3 regions of the Marinobacterium maritimum genome follow, and region 3 is predicted to be linked to each of the others. Evidence: predicted binding sites of a transcription regulator. Region 3 holds the regulator's gene; each other region holds the start of a gene.
What was found. The regulator FNR, encoded in region 3, switches genes on or off when oxygen is low (the NO sensors DNR and NnrR bind a similar motif). The targets are predictions, from matches to a motif close to TTGATNTANATCAA.

Region 1 (4,554 bases), on a different contig from region 3:
AAGGGGGGCGCAACTCCGCCGGAGCTGTTGTCGACCCACCCGGCGCCGAGCACACGTATCCATCAGCTGGATGCCCAGGTGCAGCAATACATGCCGCTGTATCAGCAGGCGCGTGCTGCTGGGCGCCGACCGGATTGTGATCGGCTGAAGCCGCGTTGAAGCAACCTGCCATGTGTTCTATGTCTGGCAGTTCTATAACGTCCCTGTAACCGCTGCCGACCGTACATCCTGAAATGGGCCGCTCCTGTGCATCCTGCACCCGCGGCCTACCATTCGTCCTGAATATAAAAAAACCTCCCGCTGCTTTTGGAGCAGGGGAGGTTTTTTAATGAAGACGCCAGGCGCTTGATCAGTCGATCAGGCCGTACTGGTCGCGCAGGATTGCGATGATCTCCGCCTTCGGGTTCTCCGACAGCTCGATCTTGTGGCCGACGACCTTCTCGGCGATATCCAGATAGGTGCGGGACACGTCCATCAGTACTTCGGTCGGCAGGGCGTTGTCGCGGGCAAGGGCTTCACGTTCCGGCATGCGCTCCTTGTTGAGCAGGATGTCCGGGTCCGGGAAGTGGTTCAGCAGCAGCTGACGGAAACCTTCCTTCGACTTCTCGATCACCTTGCCATCGCGGTAGGCCGGGCCGTCCCAAATGCGGGAGGAGTCCGGTGTACCCACTTCATCCATGTAGATCAGCTTTTCGTTGCCGGATGCGTCGGTGACGTAACCGAATTCGAACTTGGTATCGACGAACACCTGATCCAGCTCGGCCAGCGCATCGCTGATTACGCCGAAGCCTTCCTTGAGCAGCTTTTCGTACTGGGCAATGTCGTCGGCAGAGCGGAAGCCAAAGGCTTCGAAGTTGTCGGCGATGTTGGCGCGGGTGATGTTCACGTCATCCGCTTCCGGCACGCCCGGGATGCCACGCAGAATACCCTTGGTAGACGGGGTCATCAGCAGTTCGGGCAGCTTCTGGTCCTTCTGCAGGCCTTCCGGCAGGGTGATGCCGCAGAATTCGCGTTCGCCCTTGCTGTAGGCGCGCCACATGGAGCCGGTGATGTACTGGCGGCAGATCGCTTCGATCATCACCGGGCGTGCCTTCTGCACGATCCAGACGAACGGGTGCGGGATATCGACGATGTGACTGTCGGCCAGGCCCTTCTCGCGGAACAGACCGAACCAGTGGTTGGAGATTGCATTCAGCGCTGCACCCTTGCCAGGGACACCGTTGAGACCACCTTCACCGTGCCAGATGCAGTCGAATGCAGAAATTCGGTCGCTGATCACCATGATCGCCAGCGGGGCGTCAGGTGCTACATCATAGCCTTTCTCTTCGATCAGGCGGCGGCTGTCCGCTTCGGTCAGCCAGTAGACGGAACGTACCTTGCCACTGTGGACAGGGCGGTCGGTACGGATCGGCAGGTCGTTGTTCACGGCCAGAACGGATTGCGCAAGGCTCATGGTGTCACAGGTCCTGTTGCTTGGATTGGTCAGCCATCAAGGGCAGATAGGAATGGCGGGATTCTAGCACAAGGTTTAGCAAGTGCGCGCGGCGCAATCGCTTGCAGGGCAAGCTCCCACAAAGACCGATACCTCCGGGAATAGTGCAGTCTACACCCCAGTGAAGGAGCCTGCTTGCAGGCGATAATCTCCTGGCTGGGGTTATCGCTTGTGTGGCAAGCTCCTACAAGTGGATCCTGGCTGTAGCAGCCTGCCTGCAGGCGATCATAACGATTTGAATTACTTCAACAGATGCTCGTAGCGCTGGTCAGTCAACGTCTTCAGGAAGGCGACGATAGCGTCCACACGCTCGTCCTCCAGTGCCGGGCCATGCTCGAGTTCTTTCAGCGCCAGGGTATCGGCTACTTCAGGTTTGCCCCAGGGCTCGCCGGTTTCCGGGTTGTTGGTGCGGGTGGGGTTGTTGTACTTGTCGTAGAACAGCACCACGGTACGCAGATCCTTGAACACGCCGTTGTGCATGTAGGGACCAGTAACCGCCACGTTGCGCAGGGTCGGCACCTTGAACTTGCCGGCGTGAGCTGGATCATCGACGGCCGGGTTGTCCAGCAGGCCACGGTCGACAAAGTCAGGTGCGACACCGTTCGCTGCACGCAGTTCGGCATTCACCGGCGTGCCGATGTTGCGGTATTCGTAGTTGCTGAAGGACTCATCCCGCGCACGGGCGCTTTTGCGCAGCTGATGGCACTGGTTGCAGTTGGTGAACTGCTGAGAAAAGAACAGCAAGCGGCCCAGCTCTTCCTGATCGGTCAGTTTGGCTTCGCCGCGCAGAAAACGATCGTATTTGGAGTCGAAGGGGGCAAAGAACTCGGTCTGCTCGAACGCTTCAAGGCTGTCGGCCATGGCGGCATAGCCCTGTTCAGGCTGGTCGAGAATGCCTGCGCCATAGAGGGCGTCAAACTGGCGCTGGTACTCCGGATTCTCTTTCAGGCGCTCGACGACGCTGGCCTTGTCAGGCATGCCCATCTCGATCGGGTTCAGCGGCGGGCCACCGGCCTGTTCGGCCAGTGTGGCAGCACGGCCATCCCAGAATTGACCACCGACCCACTCTCCGTCGGCCTTGCTGTGAAACTTCGGGCTGAAGCTCGCATAGCCGGCAGACGGTGCGTTACGGTCGCCAAGGGAGTGGCCATCGTCGCCGATTGAACCACCCAGTTCAGTTCCCTGGCGGTTGTCGGCGAAGCCCTGTGCCGGGGAGTGGCAGCTGGCACAGGACTGGCTGCGGTTTTTGGACAGGTTGGTGTCGAAAAACAGCTGCTGACCCAGCTGCGCCTTGGCTGTTGCGAGTGCGTTCGGCGGTGATTCGGCGAACGCGGGCAGGGACAGCAGGCCGAAAGAAAGAAACAGGGGCAGCAGCGATGTGGCCTTCATAGGGATATAACCTGATTATCAGAATCATTCTCATTAGTGTGATGGATGTTAACACGTTGCACAGGCCTGTGCAGCGGTCATCTCCTTGGCGTTTTGACCCAGCTCAAGGCTGAGTTAAGGTGTGTCCTCCCAAAAACGCACAGCAGGAGGCCGTGAATGCGTGTTGCCACCGCACATAATCGTGAACAGCAGGTGATTGAGGCATTGGAGGGATTCAATGCTGAGTTGAGCGAAACGTTCAGACAACAGAAGTACGAGCGGATGTCCGTGTCGGCCTTCAGCTTCTTTCGTGGCAGCAACCATCTGTACTGGCAGGATCTGTACCGGGACTGGCATTTTTCCCTGTTCGGAGGTGTGACTGAAACCCAGACCTGGCTGCAGGGCGATGCTCATCTGCACAACTTCGGTGCCTATGGCAGTCATGATGACCTGGTCCGTTTCGGTCTGGATGACTTTGATGACGGCATCATTGGTGACTATCAGTACGACCTCTGGCGCCTGCTCGTCAGTGTAGTGCTGGCGGTGCGTGAAAACGGCTCGCTTAAGCTCACAGCGCTGCCTGAAATCTTGCAAACGCTGATCGACAGCTATCTGCATACTCTGCAACAGAATGTGGTCGAGATCGCTGACTGGGCGGCCACTGCGCAGACCACTGACGGAAAGTTGCAGTCCTTCCTGATCAAGGTGGCCGAGAAGAAGGGACGGGCACGCATGTTGCAAAAATGGACCTGCTTTGAACAGGGCGACGAGCGTCGCTTTATCGTTGACCATCCCAAGCTGGCGCCCCTGTCAGCACAAGACCGGGCGGCACTGGAGCAGGCGCTGGTCGACTATCAGGCAACGTTGGATGATGAGGTACCAGGACATAGCCATCAGCACTTCAGGGTCAAGGATCTGGCGCGACGCCTCAGTGCCGGCACCGGTTCACTGGGTACGGATCGCTTTTATGCGCTGGTGGAGGGGCAGGGAGAAGCTGACCATGATGATGTCATCCTGGATATCAAGGCGCAGCAGCCACCGGCTGCCTGGTGGGTGATGAACGAGAGTGAGCGGGCCGAATATCGCCTCATGTTCAACCATGAAGGGGAGCGCCATGCGCTGGCGTTTCAGGCGATGGCACGTCATCCCGACCCTTATGTGGGCTGGCTGGTGCTGGGTGATCAGGTGTTCTCGGTACGCGAGCGCTCACCGTTCAAGGCTGACTATCCGACGGACAAGCTGCTCAAGCCCAAGCACTGGCACCATCTGGTGACGGCCTGGGGGCGGATTCTGGCGGCATCCCATCTGCGAGGCGCGGCGGCACTAAGCGAGGCGGGAGGCCGTGTTTTTGCTGACGCGGTCCTGCAACTGACCCTGCCGCGACGTGAGGCCTTTACCGAGCTGCTGATGAGCATGGCGCAGGCCTACGCCGATTGTGTGCAGAACGACTATGCGAGTTTCTGCCGATACCTGAAGCGGTGATGGCTGGCGCTTATTGAATGACGATCAGCTCGCGCAGCTGTTCCAGTTCCTTGATCCGCTTTTGGGTCTCTTCGATGAATGCCTGACCGGCTGCGAAGCGGGCGACCTCGCCATCCTTGTCATTGAGGAAGGCACGGGTCATCGCTTCGGCGCGCTGGTCGAGCCAGCGGTTCTGCAGTTCCACCTCGTGACGCTGGGCCTGTTCCGGCAGA
Region 2 (4,554 bases), on a different contig from region 3:
GGGTCCTGCATGGCACAGATCACCCGGGCCACGCCGGCCTTGACCAGCGCCTCGGCACACGGCGGCGTTTTGCCGTGATGGCTGCAGGGTTCCAGGGTTACGTAGGCGGTAGCACCGCAGGCATGATCACCGGCGGCTCGCAACGCATGCACTTCGGCATGAGGTTCACCCGCCTTGAGGTGAGCGCCTTCGCCCACCAGCTGGTCATCACGTACGATAACGCAGCCGACACGCGGGTTGGGGTCGGTGGTGTAGAGTCCCTGACGGGCCAGACGAATGGCACGCGCCATCCATTGGTGATCCTGAGCGCTGAAGCTGGTCGTCATGTCACTTGACCTCCCCTTCACCGCCGCTCGGACTGGAAAGCCGCTCGATCTCCTCGCGGAACTCCTTGATATCCTGGAAACTGCGATAGACCGAGGCAAAACGCACATAAGCCACTTCATCAAGCTTGCGCAGCTCGGCCATCACCGCTTCGCCCACTTCTCTGGACGGCAGTTCACGTTCGCCGGTGGCGCGCAGGCGTTGCTTGATGCGGGTGATACAGGCTTCGATCTCTTCGATGCTGACTGGACGCTTTTCCAGCGCACGCAGGATACCGGCGCGCAACTTGTCCTCATCGAAGGGCTGACGGCTGCCGTCGTTCTTGATCACACGCGGCATCAGCAGTTCAGCAGTTTCGTAGGTGGTAAAACGCTCATGGCAGCTGATGCACTCACGTCGACGCCGGACCTGCTGGCCTTCGGCGACCAGCCGGGAGTCGACTACTTTGGTCTCATGGGTGCCACAAAACGGACAGTGCATGCATGCCTCAGCTTAAAGAGCGTATTTCGGAAGCGGGCTCAGAAGGAACACCTCCCGAAGGAAATTCCTGGGCAAAAGCCCTGATAAAAAAAGGGCGGCCGCAGCCGCCCCGGCTATTCTACCGGCTTACTTGTAAACCGGGAAGCGAGCGCAGATCTCTTTAACCTGCTCTTTGACGCGAGCGATGATCTCGTCGTTCTCGATATCGTCGAGGATATCGCAGATCCAGTTCGCCAGCTGAGCCACTTCCTCTTCCTTGAAGCCGCGACGGGTCACGGCCGGAGTACCGATACGCAGACCAGAGGTCACGAACGGAGAACGCGGGTCGTTCGGTACGGAGTTCTTGTTCACGGTGATGTTGGCGCGGCCCAGAGCAGCGTCCGCATCCTTACCGGTGATGTCCTTGTTGATCAGGTCAACCAGGAACAGGTGGTCTTCAGTACCACCGGATACGATGTTGATGCCGCGATCCAGGAACACCTTGGCCATGGCCTGAGCGTTCTTCACGACCTGGGCCTGGTACTCTTTCCACTCCGGCTCCATCGCTTCCTTGAAGCAGACAGCCTTTGCAGCGATAACGTGCATCAGCGGGCCGCCCTGAGACTCCGGAAATACCGCAAAGTTCAGCTTCTTCTGCAGGTCTTCATCCGCATTGGCAGACAGGATCAGACCGCCACGCGGACCACCCAGGGTCTTGTGAGTGGTAGTGGTAACCACATCAGCGAAGGGCAGCGGAGTCGGGTACACGCCTGCCGCAACCAGACCGGCGATGTGCGCCATGTCGACGAACAGGTAAGCGCCAACCTTGTCAGCGATCTCGCGGAAACGCGCCCAGTCAACGATCTGGGAGTAGGCAGAGAAGCCGGCCACGATCATCTTCGGCTTGTTCTCAACCGCCAGACGCTCAACTTCGTCGTAGTCGATAGCACCGGTTTCCGGGTTCAGACCGTACTGAACGGCCTTGTAGATACGACCGGAGAAGGAAACAGCCGCACCGTGAGTCAGGTGACCGCCGTGCGCCAGACTCATGCCCAGAACAGTATCGCCCGGCTGGCACAGTGCCATGTAAACAGCGGCATTGGCCTGGGAACCGGAGTGTGGCTGGACGTTGGCGTAAGTAGCGCCGAACAGTTCCTTGGCACGCTCGATCGCCAGCTCTTCAACCACGTCGACGTACTCGCAACCACCGTAGTAACGCTTGTGCGGATAGCCTTCGGCGTACTTGTTGGTCAGGACAGAACCCTGGGCTTCCATCACGCGCGGGCTGGTGTAGTTTTCAGACGCGATCAGTTCGATGTGCTCTTCCTGACGAGTCGCTTCGGACTGCATCGCAGACCACAGATCCGCATCATAACTGGCGATAGACATATCTTTGCTAAACATTGCTGTCCCCTGAAGTTGCAAAAATAGCGGCAAAGTTGGTGCAGGTAGTGACGGACTGACCTGTAGCTGCCTTGAAAAAGAGGCGCATTATAGTCTAAAAATCGTACGGAAGGCACATGAAAAGGGGTCAGTCCATTACGCAAAAGATTCATTTTGGTGCAGAAGCAGACCTCGCGGCAGCTTGGACGGTTGCTTCGCCCGCAAAGCGCGGCTCTCACAACCGAGTCCCAGCAAAGCCAAGTATTAGACCGGCCGCGACATACCCCCTCTGACGCTGCCAGCAACCACCTCACCCTGTAGAAGTAAAAGGCCGGTCCCTGGCCGAAGGGTCGCTCAATCGATACTGATATTAACGCCCTGCTCCGCTTCAGCGGGCTTTTTCGGCAGCGTAATCGCCAGCACACCGTCCTCAAAAGCAGCCTTAACCGCCTGGGCATCCACGTCGGAGCCCACCGACAGCTGGCGGATAAAGTGTCCCACATGGCGCTCCTGCCGGATCAGCTTGCCATCCTTTTCTTCCTTGTCTTCCTTGCGGGTTTCGCCTTTCACGGTCAGCACACCGTTATCAAGCGAGATCTGGATGTCTTCCTTCTTCACGCCCGGCATATCCACATTGACCTTGTAGGCCGTGTCGGTCTCATGCACATCGATCGCCGGCACCCGATCGCCGTTGGAGCGCGTTGTCAGCGGGCGGAAGAAGTCGTTGAGAAAAGTGTCATCGAACAGACTGTTGAAACGGGTCAGATTTTTACTCATCACAATTCCCCTCCATATTGGGTGAATCATTGACCAGAAACACTGCTGGCCGAGTGACCAGTCGTCATGAGTGTAGGCCGAGCCACGCGCTCCTGCCATTTTTCCGCCCTGATCCAGAGCAAATGGCTTTCCCCCGGCGCCGGAGGTAGAATCTGGCTGTTTTTTAACCCCAAGGGACCTCGAAAAACCGTCGTGAGCGAGTCAGAGGCAAGGCGCCCGCGAGCAGGAACCGCAGTGTATTGGGTATACATAAGGATTCTGACCGGGCTGGCGCGCCAGTGCTGCGCAGCGCCGCCGCTGATTCGCGCAGCAGGTTTTGCGTGGTGCCCGCCAAGCATACAGGCATATTGATGGCTCAGTACGTTTACACGATGAACCGCGTGGGCAAGGTGGTACCGCCCAAGCGTGAAATCCTCAAGGATATCTCCCTGTCATTCTTCCCCGGCGCCAAGATCGGTGTGCTGGGTCTGAACGGTGCCGGCAAATCCACCCTGCTGCGCATCATGGCGGGCGTCGACAAGGACTACACCGGCGAAGCGCGCCCCATGCCCAACATGAAAGTGGGCTACCTGCCGCAGGAGCCGGAACTGGACGACAGCAAGACCGTGCGTGAGGTCATCGAGGAAGCGGTATCCGACGTCAAGGACGCGCTGGCCGAGCTGGACCAGGTCTATGCCGCCTACGCTGATCCCGATGCCGACTTCGATGCGCTGGCCAAACAGCAGGCCGAGCTGGAAAACCTGATCACCGCCAAGGACGGTCATAACCTGGATCAGGCACTGGAGCGCGCCGCCGACGCCATGCGTCTGCCGCCCTGGGATGCCAAGGTTGAACACCTGTCCGGTGGTGAGCGCCGCCGCGTCGCCCTGTGCCGCCTGCTGCTGGATCACCCGGACATGCTGCTGCTGGACGAGCCGACCAACCACCTGGACGCCGAGTCCATCGCCTGGATCGAGCGTTTCCTGCAGGAATACCCGGGTACCGTGGTGGCGATCACCCACGACCGTTACTTCCTCGACAACGCCGCCGGCTGGATTCTGGAACTGGACCGCGGCCACGGCATCCCCTGGGAAGGCAACTACTCCAGCTGGCTGGAGCAGAAGGAAGCCCGCCTGGAACAGGAAGCCAAGTCTGAAGCGGCTCACCGCAAGGCGATGAAGTCCGAGCTGGAATGGGTGCGCCAGGGCGCCAAGGGTCGTCAGACCAAGTCCAAGGCGCGTCTGAAGGCGTTCGAGGAGATGAACTCCCGCGAGTTCCAGCAGCGCAACGAGACCCAGGAGATCTACATTCCGCCGGGTCCGCGCCTGGGCGACAAGGTGATCGAGTTGCACAATGTCACCAAGTCCTACGATGACAAGCTGCTGTTCGAGAACCTGAACTTTGCCATCCCGCCAGGTGCGATCGTCGGCATCATCGGCCCCAACGGTGCCGGCAAGTCCACCCTGTTCCGCATGCTGACCGGGGAAGAGAAACCTGATTCCGGCGAGATCGAGATCGGCTCCACCGTGCAGCTGGCGTACGTGAACCAGTCCCGTGAGCTGAACGGCAACAACACCGTGTTCCAGGAAATTTCCGACGGTCAGGACATCATTACCGTGGGCAACTTCCAGA
Region 3 (4,554 bases):
GCAGAGCGCGGGCTGAGTCCACGTACCAGGCCGTCTGGTTGCCGCCGCGGGAGTGTCCCAGTAACAGGATCTGATTCTGTCCGTGTTGGTCTAGCCATTCGACCCAGTGGCCGATCTCGTCAATGGCATCCTGGTGGCGGTGAGTGTGTGGTGTACTACAGGGATAGGCGCCTGTCCGATTGTCGATGCCCAGGCTGAGATTGATTGCGAGGCTGTTGAGTCCGGCTTCGACAAGAGCGTCCTGCAGGGCAACAACCAATTCCATGCCGTTGTGGGCAAGGGTGCCATGAGTGATCAGCACGGTGGTATCGGGAGTCCCCTCGCCCTGCTTGAACTCGGCATTCAGGGTTATGCCGTTCAATTGCGAGGTAACGGTAGCACCCTGAGCGAAGGCGGGCAGTACAAGCAGGAGCAGGCAGGTCAGCAGCGAGCGCAACATGTTCAATAGCCTTTTAATTATATTTTTATGAATATAGGTAATTAAAGAGCATTGGCAAGTTGCGCATCGCCTCAAAGGCCTTCGAAGGCGAGCAGGGAATAGACCGGGATGCCCAGTTCCTGGATACGGGTTGAACCCTGAAGATCGGGCAGATCGATCAGCAGCAGCTGCTTCAACGACTTCAGCGCCAAGCTTCTTCACCAGGGTGCAGGCCGCGAGCAGAGTGCCGCCGGTGGCGATCAGATCATCAAACAGCAGCACGCGGTCGCCGCTGGTAACGGCATCGGTCTGCATTTCTACTGCAGAAGTGCCATATTCCAGGGTGTATTCCTGATGGATGGTTTCGCCGGGCAGTTTGCCTTTCTTGCGGACCAGCACCAGCGGCAGGTTGAGCTGGTAGGCCATGATGGCGCCGAACAGGAAGCCACGGGCATCGATGCAGGCGATATGAGTGATGTCCGAGTCAATATAGCGCTGAATAAACGCATCCGACACCATGCGCATCGCCTTAGGATCCTTGAAGATCGGTGTAACATCGCGGAACACGACCCCGGGTTCCGGCCAGTCCTGCAGCGAACGGATGACGGATTTGACATAGAACTCATCGTAGGACATGCGGTAACTCCCAGTTGGCACTCAATTGATATAACTCAATGCCGCAGTGACGGAATAAAGGTGTAATGCAGGGGTTGGGTTACACATTGAGATGGCTACTTCATTGTGCAACTTGGGACGTAGCTTCATTGAAGCTACGTCTTTTTTTATTCTACAGGGGGCCATAGGTGATCAAGAAGAGGTGCCCTCAACGCTCAGGACGTTTTATGTTCCTGCTGCGTAGCGCATTCGTCGTTGCGTGATTCGCCGGAGAGGCGATACATCTCATCCAGGTTGGTCAGCTCTACTTCCTTGCCATCAACGCGCATCAACTCCATCTTCTGGAATCGTGTGAAAATTCGGCTGACGGTTTCCACGGCCAGACCAAGATAGTTGCCAATCTCGTTGCGAGACATGGACAGGCGGAAGTTTGACGCTGAGTAGCCACGTGTCTTGAAGCGCTGAGACAGTTTCAACAGGAAGGTGGCGACGCGCTGTTCGGCATTTTTCTTCGACAGCAGCAACATCATCTGCTGGTCGTCACGCAGTTCCTTGCTCATGCTGCGCAGCATCTGGCGACGCAGTTCAGGCATCTGGCCTGACAGTTCATCCAGGCGCTCAAAAGGAATCTCGCATACCGTTGTGGTTTCGAGGACCTTGGCGGACATCGGGTAGTTTTCAGCATCAAAGCCGCTAAGCCCAACCAGTTCGCCTGGGAAGTAGAAACCGGTGATCTGTTCCTCGCCTTCATTGGTCAGCGTGTAGCTCTTGATGGTGCCGGCACGGATGGCATAGACGGAGCTGAACGGTTCACCCTGGTGGAACAGGTGCTCACCCTTCTTCAGAGGTCGACTTTTTTCGATAATGTCATCCAGACGATCAATGTCTGTCAGGTCAAGTGAGACCGGCAGGCAAAGCGTGCTCAGGCTGCAGGTTTTACAATGCACCTGAGACAGGCTGTGAAGCTTTCCTTGATTTTTGCAGTCGGCCATGAGGGCATCCTTTGTTGGTTAGTCACACGATGGCTATCGGCGCATTATGTAACATTTACCCCCGAGGGTGAAGCGAAAGGCCCGGGAACCGGGCCTCGACTTTAGATGATGCGTGAAAAGTTCTGAGAGTGTTGCTTTTTGGGTATATAAGAATCAAACGCCATGCAGATACGGCGGATCAAAAGCCGGCCTGCCGGGGTGACTCGAATTGACTCTGGCTGCAGTTCAATCAGGCCATCGGCATCAAATTGACGCAGTTCGTCCTGCTCCTCGGCAAAGTACTGGTCAAAGTCGATGGCAAAACGCTCAGCAATGCTTCGCTTGTCCAGTTCGAACTGGCAGATAAGCGCGGTGATCACTGCGCGGCGGATATGGTCGTCAGTATTAAGCTGAACGCCGCGCTTCACGGCATGCTGCTGCTGGGTCACGGCCTGGCTGTAGGCCGCGATATCATGCTCGTTCTGGTAGTAGACGTTGCCGATCTGGCTGATTGCCGACACGCCCATGGCAACCAGGTCGCAATCGGAGTGGGTGGTGTAGCCCTGGAAGTTGCGGTGCAGCTTGCCTTCCGCCTGGGCGATAGCCAGCTCGTCGTCCGGTTTGGCGAAGTGGTCCATGCCGATATAGACGTAACCGGCATCCAGCAGTCGATTGATGCTGTTCTGCAGGATGGCAAGTTTTTCTTCCGCGGAGGGCAGGTCTTCAGCACGGATGTGTTTCTGTGAGCGGAAGCGGTCCGGCAGGTGGGCATAGTTGAACACTGACAGTCGGTCAGGGCTCATGGCGATCACTGTCTCGAGGGTGTCGGCAAAGCTCTGTTCGTTCTGGTGTGGCAGACCGTAGATCAGGTCCATGTTGATCGACTTGAAGCCCAGCGCGCGTGAGCGCTCCAGTACCGCAAGGGTCTGTTCGGTCGGCTGTACCCGGTTGACGGCTTCCTGAACCACAGGATTGACGTCCTGAACGCCCAGACTGATACGATTGAAGCCGATGTCGCGTAGCACGCCCAGGGTGTCATGGCCGGCTTCGCGCGGGTCAATTTCGATCGAATAGTCGCCCAGGTCATCATCACGCAGATTGAAGTTTCTACGCAGTGCCTGCATCAGCTCACGCATCTGGTCGTCACTGATGAAGGTGGGGGTGCCGCCGCCCCAGTGCAGCTGGTTGACGACGCGGTCTGCACGATACCACTGCGACAGCTGCTCCATCTCCTGGTACAGGGTATCCAGATAGGGCTGGGCTTTCTTGCGGTTACGGGTTATCACCTTGTTACAGGCACAGTAATAGCAAACATGTGCGCAGAAAGGGATGTGCACGTACAGTGATAAGGGGGCATTTGTATCGGCAGTCTCTCGACCGGATGCAATCAGCTGTTCGGCGGTCAGGCCGGAGTCAAACTGGATGGCGGTCGGATAGGAGGTATAGCGAGGCCCGGAAAGATCATAACGGCGAATAAGATCAAGATCCCAGCTGACATTGCTCTGTTGGGGCACGACTACACCTCTCGGATAACAATCAAAAAGGCATTATAGGCGTTGCGCTCTCATTGCGGGTTGATGAGCATCAAGCGTGAGGCAGCCACAGCTGCCAGGGTACCGTCGCGAGACCAAACAGGATCACCAGCAGGCCTGCCCCTCGGCGTACCCCTTGCTGCTGCAGCAGTTGGCGAAACTGCCGGGCCAGCAGGGCCGTAGTCATCATGGCCGGCAGCGTGCCGAGCCCGAAGACCATCATCAGGACGGCGCTGTTGACCGGTTCGGCGCTGACACTGCCGGCCCAAAGCAGGGTGGTGTAGACAAGGCCGCATGGCAGCCAGCCCCAGAGGCCACCCAGTGCCAGTGACTTGGGCAGTGTGTTTGCAGGGAGGAGCGCGCGGCTAAGTGGCTGGATGCGGCGCCAGCCGAAACCACCCAGACGCTCCAGGTAGGCGGCTCCCTGCCACCAGCCGGCGATATACAGCCCGGTAACGACCATGATCAGTGCGGCCAGGGTGCGCAGCCAGCGGGTCAGTTCAGGGTTGTTGCTCAAGGCGTGGCCAAGCAGTCCCATCAACAGGCCTGCGACCCCGTAACTCAGGATGCGTCCGGCATTGAAGCTTAGCAGCAGTGCCAGTCCGCCGGGTTCTGAGGGACCGCGGCTCATGGCAACGCCACCGGCAATACCGCCGCACATGCCAACACAGTGAGTGCTGCCGGCCAGTCCGAACAGCAGGGCAGACAGAATCAGGCTCGGCTCCATCAGTGTCATGGGTCCTTGCGATTATCCTTATCGGGGCGGGCATCGTCGGGAATCAGATCATCATCGTCCTCGAACAGAATGCGGTGGGCGGGCGATTCGAGATCGTCGAACTGGCCCTGCTTCACACTCCAGAAAAATGCCCAGATGGCAACGCTGACCAGAATGATGGCGATCGGAATCAGCAGATAGATGATTTCCATAAATTACTCCGAAGACTTGCGACGCAGTCGAGGCAAGCGTGACAGCCGCATGGCGTTGCCCACTACAATCAGTGAGCTGGCGGACATGCCA

Region 1: the regulator FNR is predicted to act here: its motif matches at 2,975-2,988, upstream of ABD013_RS16120 (cytochrome-c peroxidase).
Region 2: the regulator FNR is predicted to act here: its motif matches at 3,052-3,065, upstream of ABD013_RS13145 (Hsp20/alpha crystallin family protein).

The regions. Positions count from the first base shown of each region.
Region 1 covers NZ_BAAAET010000005.1:104,834-109,387, reverse strand. The annotation lists gene ABD013_RS16130 (M48 family metallopeptidase) at 1-159, shown strand, start outside; gene ABD013_RS16125 (phosphoribosylaminoimidazolesuccinocarboxamide synthase) at 350-1,453, opposite strand; gene ABD013_RS16120 (cytochrome-c peroxidase) at 1,733-2,881, opposite strand; gene ABD013_RS16115 (DUF2252 domain-containing protein) at 3,038-4,342, shown strand; gene ABD013_RS16110 (lysozyme inhibitor LprI family protein) at 4,353-4,554, opposite strand, start outside.
Region 2 covers NZ_BAAAET010000003.1:448,346-452,899, forward strand. The annotation lists gene ribD (bifunctional diaminohydroxyphosphoribosylaminopyrimidine deaminase/5-amino-6-(5-phosphoribosylamino)uracil reductase RibD) at 1-326, opposite strand, end outside; gene nrdR (transcriptional regulator NrdR) at 328-804, opposite strand; gene glyA (serine hydroxymethyltransferase) at 931-2,187, opposite strand; gene ABD013_RS13145 (Hsp20/alpha crystallin family protein) at 2,521-2,943, opposite strand; gene ettA (energy-dependent translational throttle protein EttA) at 3,294-4,554, shown strand, end outside.
Region 3 covers NZ_BAAAET010000001.1:703,069-707,622, forward strand. The annotation lists gene ABD013_RS03125 (alpha/beta hydrolase) at 1-439, opposite strand, end outside; partial or broken gene ABD013_RS03130 (adenine phosphoribosyltransferase) at 511-1,054, opposite strand; gene fnr (fumarate/nitrate reduction transcriptional regulator Fnr) at 1,249-2,025, opposite strand; gene hemN (oxygen-independent coproporphyrinogen III oxidase) at 2,127-3,518, opposite strand; gene ABD013_RS03145 (sulfite exporter TauE/SafE family protein) at 3,589-4,272, opposite strand; gene ccoS (cbb3-type cytochrome oxidase assembly protein CcoS) at 4,269-4,463, opposite strand; gene ABD013_RS03155 (heavy metal translocating P-type ATPase) at 4,467-4,554, opposite strand, start outside.